Regions from separate parts of the Allobosea sp. PAMC 26642 genome, predicted to be linked through region 2. Evidence: predicted binding sites of a transcription regulator. Region 2 holds the regulator's gene; the other holds the start of a gene.

Region 1 (4,266 bases), 1.3 Mb from region 2:
GCGGACGATGCTCACGGTCATCGCGGCGGCGGCGGGGCGGCCGGTCGGGCTGAAACCGTCTGGCGGTATCCGCACCCTTGCCGATGCTGCAGGCTATCTCGCGCTCGCCGACGAGATCATGGGGCCAGGCTGGGCTACACCCGAGACCTTCCGCTTCGGCGCGAGCGGGCTGCATCAGGTGCTGGCCGATGTGATCGCGGGCGGCGCGGCGGGACAGGCAAGCGGACCCTATTGAAATGAAACTGACGCAGGAAATCATCGCCGCCAAGCGTGACGGCACCGAACTGCCCGACGCCGACATCCGCCAGATCGTCGTTGGTATCGCCGACGGCTCGGTCAGCGAGGGGCAGGCGGCCGCTTTCGCCATGTCGGTGTTCTTCCGCGACATGACGGCCAAGGAGCGCGTCGCGCTGACGCTGGCCATGCGCGATTCCGGCACGGTGCTGAACTGGGACGATCTGCCGGGCCCGGCGCTCGACAAGCACTCGACCGGCGGTGTCGGCGACACCGTCAGCCTGCCCTTGGCAGCGGCGGTCGCGGCCTGCGGCGGCCATGTCCCAATGATTTCTGGCCGCGGCCTCGGCCATACCGGCGGTACGCTCGACAAGCTCGACGCCGTGCCGGGCTACGTCACCCAGCCCGACATTGCCCTGTTCCGAAAAGTGGTGCGAGAGCAGGGCTGCGCCATCATCGGCCAGACGGCCGATCTGGCGCCCGCCGACAAGCGCCTCTACGCCATCCGCGACGTCACGGCGACGGTCGAGACGATTCCGCTGCTGACCTCCTCGATCCTGTCGAAGAAACTCGCGGCCGGGCTACACGGGCTGGTGATGGATGTGAAATATGGCTCGGGCGCCTTCCTGCCCGATTACGGCAAGGCGCGGGCGCTCGCCGACGCGCTGGTCGGCGTCGCCAACGGCGCCGGCCTGCCGACGACCGCGCTGATGACCGACATGGACGAGCCGCTGGCAAGCGCGGCCGGCAATGCGCTCGAAGTCGCCTATGCGCTCGACCACCTCGCCGGAAGGCGGCGCGAGCCGCGCTTCCATGAAGTCACGGTCGCGCTGGCCGCCGAGATGCTGCTGCTCGGACGGCTCGCGGCCGATATCGACCAAGCCAGGGCGAAAATCGAGGCGGCCTTCGCCAGCGGCGCCGCAGCCGAGCGCTTCGCGCGCATGGTCGCGGCGCTGGGCGGGCCGGCCGATCTGCTTGAGCGGCCGGACAAATATCTGGCGGCGGCGCCGATCGTAAAGCCGGTCTTCGCCACCTCGCCCGGCACGGTCCAGGCGATCGACACGCGCGGCGTCGGGCTCGCCGTGGTGGCGCTCGGTGGCGGCCGTACGCGGCCACAGGACCCGATCGACCACGCCGTCGGCATCGTCGATCTCGCGGGGCTCGGCGACGCGGTTGGAGCGGGCCGCCCGCTCGGCATCGTGCACGCCCGCGATGAAGCCGGTTTTGAGGCTGCCCAACTGCGCTTGCGGAAAGCCTATCGCCTGGGAGAAGGTAGGCCGGAACGCGGCGCGCTGGTCGCGGAGCGGATCACGGAGAGTTCGCACGCATGAGTTTGCTTCTGGCGATGACCGGCTGGCATCTTGAAGACTGGCGGGAGCGTTTCGCCGCGCTGCTGCCGGAGATGCCGATCGTGACGCTCGGCGAGCCCTTCGACCGGCGCTCGGTGCATTATGTCGCGAGCTGGAAGCATCCCGAGGGCAGCCTTGCCGGCTTGCCCAACCTCGCCGCGATCTTCTCGCTGGGCGCCGGCGTAGATCATCTCTTCGCCGATTCGCGTCTTCCCGAAGCGCCGATCGCCCGCGTAGTCGATCCCGATCTGACGACGCGGATGAGCGAATACATCGTGTTGCATTGCCTGATGATCTTGCGCCAGCAGCGGCGCTACGACCGGCAGCAACCGCTGAAGAGCTGGGACGATGACCGCAATCAACCTGCCGCCCGCTCGGTGCGCGTCGGCATCATGGGGCTGGGCGAACTCGGTCTCGACGCCGCCCGCAAGCTGAAGGTGATGGGCTTCGACGTCGCCGGCTGGAGCCGTTCGCCAAAGACTGTCGATGGCTTGGCAACCTTCTCAGGCTCCGATGGAATGGCAGGCTTTCTCGCCCGCACCGACATCCTCGTCAGCCTGCTGCCGCTGACGCCTGAAACGCGCGGAACCATCAACGCGACACTGCTGGCCGGCCTGGCACAGAACGGCCGGCTGGGCGGGCCGTTCCTGGTCAATGCCGGCCGCGGCGGGCTCCAGGTCGAGGCCGACATTCTCGCTGCGCTCGAGGCCGGCACGCTGAAGGGGGCGACGCTCGACGTCTTCGAGACCGAACCGCTGCCCGCAGACTCACCGCTCTGGACGCATCCCGCCGTGACGGTAACGCCGCACAACGCCGCGATGTCGGAGCCGGACGCCGTGGCGAGCCTGATCGCGACGCAGATCAGGCGGCTGGAAGCCGGCGAGCCGCTGGAGCATGTGGTCGATCCGGCAAGGGGGTATTGAGCACCAGCTGTCATTCCGGGGCGCGCCGCAGGCGCGAGCCCGGAACCCACGACGGGATGAGTGTGATCGACTGGCCTTGTTGAAGATCGCGCCCGGTCGTGGGTTCCGGGTTCTCGCTTCGCGAGCCCCGGAATGACAAAGGCGGATCGTCACGCCAACGTCACGCGCCCGTCGTCGCGCTGAAATCAGCCGGGGCCAAGCGGAGGGGCCATCCCCCAACCCGGAGCGTCCCATGCGCCTGTCCCTCGTCGCAGCCCTGCTGCTGTCCTCCACCATGCTCGCCGGCGCCCAGGAAGCTCAGAAGGAGTTCCCGGCAAAGCTGCTCGGCCATGCGCTGCTGCCGGCCAACACCATGGTCGCCGCTCCCGCCGATGCGCCGGCCGACCTCAAGGTCTCCGGCAAGTTCACCACGCCCGGCAAACGCGTCGAGGCGGTCGGTACCGTCATGGGGACCTCGGGCGGCCGCCCGACCGGCCTCTCGACGCCCTTCGCCGGTCAGCCCGTGCAGGGCTTCTCCGGCATTCGCTCGCTCGGCAATGGCGAGTTCCTGGTGCTGACCGACAACGGCTTCGGCGCCAAGGCAAACTCGCCCGACGCCATGCTGTATTTCCACCGCCTGAAGGCCGATTTCGCGGGCGGCACGATCGAGCGCACCGCCACCACCTTCCTGCACGATCCCGACAAGAAGGTGCCGTTCCGCATCGCCAACGAGGGCACCGAGAAGCGCTATTTGACCGGCTCCGACTTCGACCCCGAGTCGATCCAGCCGATCGGCGGCAAGTTCTGGATCGGCGACGAGTTCGGACCCTATCTCATCCGCGTCGATGCGACCGGCAAGGTCGAGGCCGTGTTCGAGACGACGGTCGATGGCAAGCCCGCCCGCTCGCCCGACCATTATGCCGTGACCACGCCGGCCGCGCCGAATCTGCCCGTCGAGTTCAACGTTCGCCGGTCCAAGGGCTATGAGGGCATGGCCCAGTCGCCGGACGGGCGCTTCCTCTACCCGCTGCTCGAAGGTCCGCTCTGGAACGCCGAGACCAAGGGCAACGAGGAAGTCGACGGCAAGGAAGTCCTGCGCATCCTCGAATTCGATGTCGCCGCCGAAAAGTGGACCGGCCGCTCCTGGTTCTTCCCGCTCGAGCAGAAGGGCAACGCCATCGGCGATTTCAACATGATCGATGCGACCACCGCGCTGATCATCGAACGCGACAATGGCGAAGGGACCGCCGACCGTGCCTGCGCGGCGGGCCAGCGCGGCCCCGACTGTTTCCACGACCTCGCAAAGTTCAAGCGCGTCGTGAAGATCGAGATGACCGACGCCAATGTCGGCAAGTCGGTGCGCAAGGTCGGCTATATCGACCTGCTCAAGATTGCCGACCCTGACAAGAAGGCGAAGCAGGGCGCCATCGACGGCGTGCTGCCCTTCCCCTTCTTCACCATCGAGAACGTCGATGTCGTCGATCGCGCCAACGGCGTCATCGTCGTCGGCAACGACAACAACCTGCCGTTCTCGTCGTCGCGCGATCCGAAGAAGGCCGACGACAACGAACTCGTCCTGCTCTCGGTGAAGGACCTGCTCGACGCGAAGTGAGCGTCCGCGCTTCATGCTTCTCCCTCCCCCCGCTTGCGGTGGGGAGGGCCGGGGTGGGGGGCAGTTCCGCTTGGTGAGGCGCTGAAATCAGGTCGAGACCTGCTTTTCGGCCCCCCACCCTAACCCTCCCCACCGCAAGCGGGGGGAGGGGATCGGAAGCCGCAGCGTC
Region 2 (4,266 bases):
CGGCGTTCGGGGCTGTCTCGCTCATGGCGCGGACCATAAGCAACCGGCGCCGGGCGGTCTATCGCAGAGGCGGCGCGATCCGCAAGAAGCTGTCAGGAGTGGCCATGGCGTCCTGCTCGGGCTTGACCCGAGCATCTCTTCGACAGTGCCTTCTCGTCCTGAGATTCTCGGGTCTGCGCTTCGCGTCGCCCGAGAATGACGGTAGCGCCCTATTTCGTGATCGTATCGATCTCGGCCAGATCCTCGGGCGACAGCACCCAGTCAGCTGCTTTCACATTCGCCGCGATCTGCTCTGGCCTGGTCGCGCCTGCGATCACGCTGGAGACCACCGGCTGGGCCGCCAGCCAGGAGAAGGCGAGCTCGACCAGCGTCCGGCCCCGCGACTCGCAGAAATCCGCCAGCTTCTCGGTCTTGTCCCAGTTGGCGTCGGTCAGGACTTCCGCAGCGCGCGGCGCCTCGCGCGTCATGCGCGCGCCCTCCGGCAGTGGGGCGTTGCGCTTGTACTTGCCGGTGAGAAGGCCGTTGGCCAGCGGAAAATACGGCAGGAGCCCCATGCCGTAGTGACGGGTGGCGGGCAGCAGGTAGCTCTCGGCCCCACGCTTGAGCAGGCTGTACTCGTCCTGGCACGAGGCGAAGCCGGTAACGCCCAGATCGCGCGCCGTCCAGGCGGCATCCGCCACCTGCCAAGGCGCGAAATTCGAGCAGCCGATATAGCGCACCTTGCCCTGACGGATCAGGTCTTCGAGCGTCCGCAGCGTCTCCTCGATCGGGGTCAGCGAGTCGGGCCGATGAATCTGGTAGAGGTCGATCCAGTCGGTCTTCAGCCGCTTCAGCGAAGCCTCGACCGCGTTCATGATGTAGTGCCGCGAGCCGCCCTTCATCGTGCCGGCTTCGTTCATGTCCATGCCGAACTTCGTCGCCAGCACGATGTCCTTGCGGCGCGCGCCGAGCAACTGGCCGAGCACGGTCTCGGAGCCGCCGCGATTGCCGTAGACATCGGCGGTATCGAACAAAGTGATGCCGTTCTCGATCGCCGCATCGACGACCTTGCGTGCCGCGTCGTCATCGATCCGGCCGCCGAAATTATTGCAGCCGAGGCCGACGAGCGAAACGCGAAGGCCGGAGCGACCGAGATTGCGGGTGAGCATGGGAAAGCGTCCTTCATGGCGAATGATGCAAGGGACCAGACCCGGACGCCGTTCGCAATCGCCATGGACGCAGGGCCGCCGCGCGACGCGAACGCCTCACCCCCGAGCGAATGTCTCGTCGAAGGCGTAGCCGGCGCCGCGCACGGTGCGCAGCGGGTCTTTCGTATTATCCGGCGTGATCGCCTTGCGCAGGCGTCCGACATGGACGTCGACAGTGCGCTCGTCGATATAGACGTCGCGGCCCCAGACGGCGTCGAGCAGCTGAGCGCGCGAATAGACCCGGCCCGGCGCCTGCATCAGGAATTCGAGCAGCCGGAACTCGGTCGGTCCCAGATGCAGCTCGGAACCCGAGCGGCGCACGCGCCGCGTCGTGCGGTCGAGTTCGAGATCGCCGGCTGCCAGCAGCCCCGCGACGTGGCCCGGCTTGGCCCGGCGCAGCAGCGCCTGAATGCGCGCGATCAGCTCGGGCAGAGAGAACGGCTTGACGACATAGTCGTCGGCCCCGGTGGCGAGACCGCGCACCCGCTCGGTCTCCTCGCCGCGAGCCGTCAGCATGATGATCGGCACGCGCTCGGTGTCGCGCCGCGCCCGCAGGCGGCGGCAGAGCTCGATGCCCGACAGGCCGGGCAGCATCCAGTCGAGCAGCACGAGATCGGGCGTGTTGTCGCGCAGGTGCAGCTCCGCATCGTCCCCGCGCGCAACGCTGTCGACCTCGAAGCCCTCGGCTTCGAGATTGTAGCGCAGGAGCAGCGTTAGCGGCTCCTCGTCCTCGACGATCAGGATGCGTGCGGGCATGGCGGGTTTCCAGATGTTGGGCGGTTCCCTGCGCGTCATTCTCGGGATTGACCCGAGAATCCCTCACACCAGAACCCTCTGGTGTCCGAGATGGTCGGGTCAAGCCCGACCATGACGCGACGGGTGTCAGCTCCCGAGCACTGCCTCGACGCTGATATCGGTCGTGTCGAGCTTGGGCCGGTTCAGGTCCAGCGACTCGCCGGTGACGAGATAATGGATCGTCTCGGCGATGTTGGTGGTGTGGTCGCCGATACGCTCGACGTTCTTGGCGCAGAACAGCAGATGCGTGCAGAAGGTGATGTTGCGCGGATCTTCCATCATGTAGGTCAGCAACTCGCGGAAGAGCGAGGTGTAGAGCGCGTCGATCTCGCCGTCGCGGTGCCAGACTTCCATCGCCTTCTGCTCGTTCCCAGCGGCATAGGCGTCGAGCACGTCCTTGAGCTGGGCCTGGACGAGGCGGCTCATATGCTCCAGCCCGACCACGGCGCGGTGCGGCGGCTGGAACTGGCCGGAGATGGCCACGGCGCGCTTGGCGATGTTCTTGGCGAGATCGCCGACGCGCTCGATGTCGGAGGCGATGCGGATCGCCGAGATCAGTTCGCGCAGATCGTTGGCGAGCGGCTGGCGGCGCGCGATGGTCAGCACGGCGCGTTCTTCGACATCGCGCTGCAGGTTGTCGAGGCGCTGGTCGGCGCTGATCACCTTCTGGGCCAGCGCGGTATCGCGGCGCACCAGCGCCACGGTGGAATCGCCGAGCATACGCTCGGACATCCCGCCCATCTCGGCAAGGCTGCGGCGCAGCGCTTCAAGTTCGGCGTCGTAGGAGCGGACGATATGGTCGGTCATCGGCGTGTGTCCCTGTGCAGAGCGGAGTTCGATTCAGCCGAAGCGGCCGGTGACGTAGTCCTGCGTCTGCTTCTTGGCGGGGTTCATGAAGATGGTGTTGGTCGGAGCGAACTCGATCACCTCGCCGAGATACATGAAAGCGGTGTACTGCGAGATGCGCGCCGCCTGCTGCATGTTGTGGGTGACGATGACGATGGTGAAGTCGGTCTTCAGCTGCTCCAGCAGATCCTCGATCTTGCCGGTCGAGATCGGGTCCAGCGCCGAGGTCGGCTCGTCGAACAGGATCACCTCGGGCTTCTGCGCAATGGTGCGCGCGATGCACAGGCGCTGCTGCTGGCCGCCAGAAAGGCCCATGCCCGACGCCTTGAGCTTGTCCTTGACCTCATCCCAGAGCGCGGCGCGGCGCAGGGCGCCCTCGATGCGGTCGTCGAGCTCGGATTTCGGCGGCTTCTCATACAGGCGGATGCCGAAGGCGACGTTGTCGTAGATCGACATCGGGAAGGGTGTGGGCTTCTGGAAGACCATGCCGATGCGCGAGCGCAACTCGTTGACGTCGATGTCGTTGGAGATGACGTTGCGGCCGTCGAGCATGATCTCGCCCGTCGCGCGTTGCTCCGGATAGAGCGAGTAGATGCGGTTGAAGATGCGCAGCAGGGTCGACTTGCCGCAGCCCGAGGGGCCGATCAGCGCCGTGACATGGCGGTCGCGGAAGTCGAGGTTGATGCTCTTCAGAGCCTTGTGCTCGCCATAGTAGAAATCGAGGTTCTTGACCGCGATCCGGACGGGGGCATCGGCGTCGAGCGATTGCGGGCTCAGTTCAAGAGTCGAAAGCATCGACAGGTTCCTTCAGATCGGACGCGACGGGTCTTGGCGTCGGCTTTTACTTGGAGCCGCGCACGATGCGGCGGGCGATGATCGAAAGCAGCAGGATCGAGACCGTGATGATCAGCGAACCGGCCCAGGCGAGCTCCTGCCAGTTCTCATAAGGAGCAGAGGCGAACTGGTAGATCGTCACGGGCAGGTTGGAGACGCCGCCCTTGAGCGTGGGCGAGAACCAAAAATTGTTGTTCAGCGCGGTGAAGATCAGCGGCGCGGTTTCGCCGGCGATGCGGGCGAGTGCCAGCAGGATGCCGGTGACCATGCCGGATTTCGCCGCCCGCCAGGTGATCGAGGTGATCACGACAGAGGGCGGCGCGCCGAGCGCCGAGCCTGCCTCGCGCAGCGGACCGGGCACGAGCCGCAGCATGTCCTCGGTGGTGCGCACGATCACCGGGATCGCGATGATGCCGAGCGCCACGCCGCCGGCCCAGCCGGAATAGCCGCCCAGCGGCTCGACCATGATGACGTAGACGAACAGGCCGATCAGGATCGACGGTGCCGAGAGCAGGATGTCGTTGATGAAGCGAATCAGGTCGGCGAGCTTCGAGCCCTTGCCGTATTCGGCGAGATAGGTCCCTGCCAGAACGCCGATCGGCGT

The links. The regulator PhoB, encoded in region 2, activates phosphate uptake and scavenging genes when phosphate is short. The targets are predictions, from matches to a motif close to TGTCATNNANCTGTCAT.
Region 1: AXW83_RS01560 (esterase-like activity of phytase family protein) is a predicted target of PhoB. The motif match lies at 2,665-2,681, and genes of this name have one in related genera.

The regions. Positions count from the first base shown of each region.
Region 1 covers NZ_CP014301.1:334,038-338,303, forward strand. The annotation lists partial or broken gene deoC (deoxyribose-phosphate aldolase) at 1-235, shown strand, start outside; gene deoA (thymidine phosphorylase) at 237-1,565, shown strand; gene AXW83_RS01555 (2-hydroxyacid dehydrogenase) at 1,562-2,506, shown strand; gene AXW83_RS01560 (esterase-like activity of phytase family protein) at 2,739-4,097, shown strand.
Region 2 covers NZ_CP014301.1:4,505,821-4,510,086, forward strand. The annotation lists gene polA (DNA polymerase I) at 1-25, opposite strand, end outside; gene AXW83_RS21570 (aldo/keto reductase) at 210-1,148, opposite strand; gene phoB (phosphate regulon transcriptional regulator PhoB) at 1,245-1,943, opposite strand; gene phoU (phosphate signaling complex protein PhoU) at 2,070-2,789, opposite strand; gene pstB (phosphate ABC transporter ATP-binding protein PstB) at 2,823-3,623, opposite strand; gene pstA (phosphate ABC transporter permease PstA) at 3,670-4,266, opposite strand, start outside.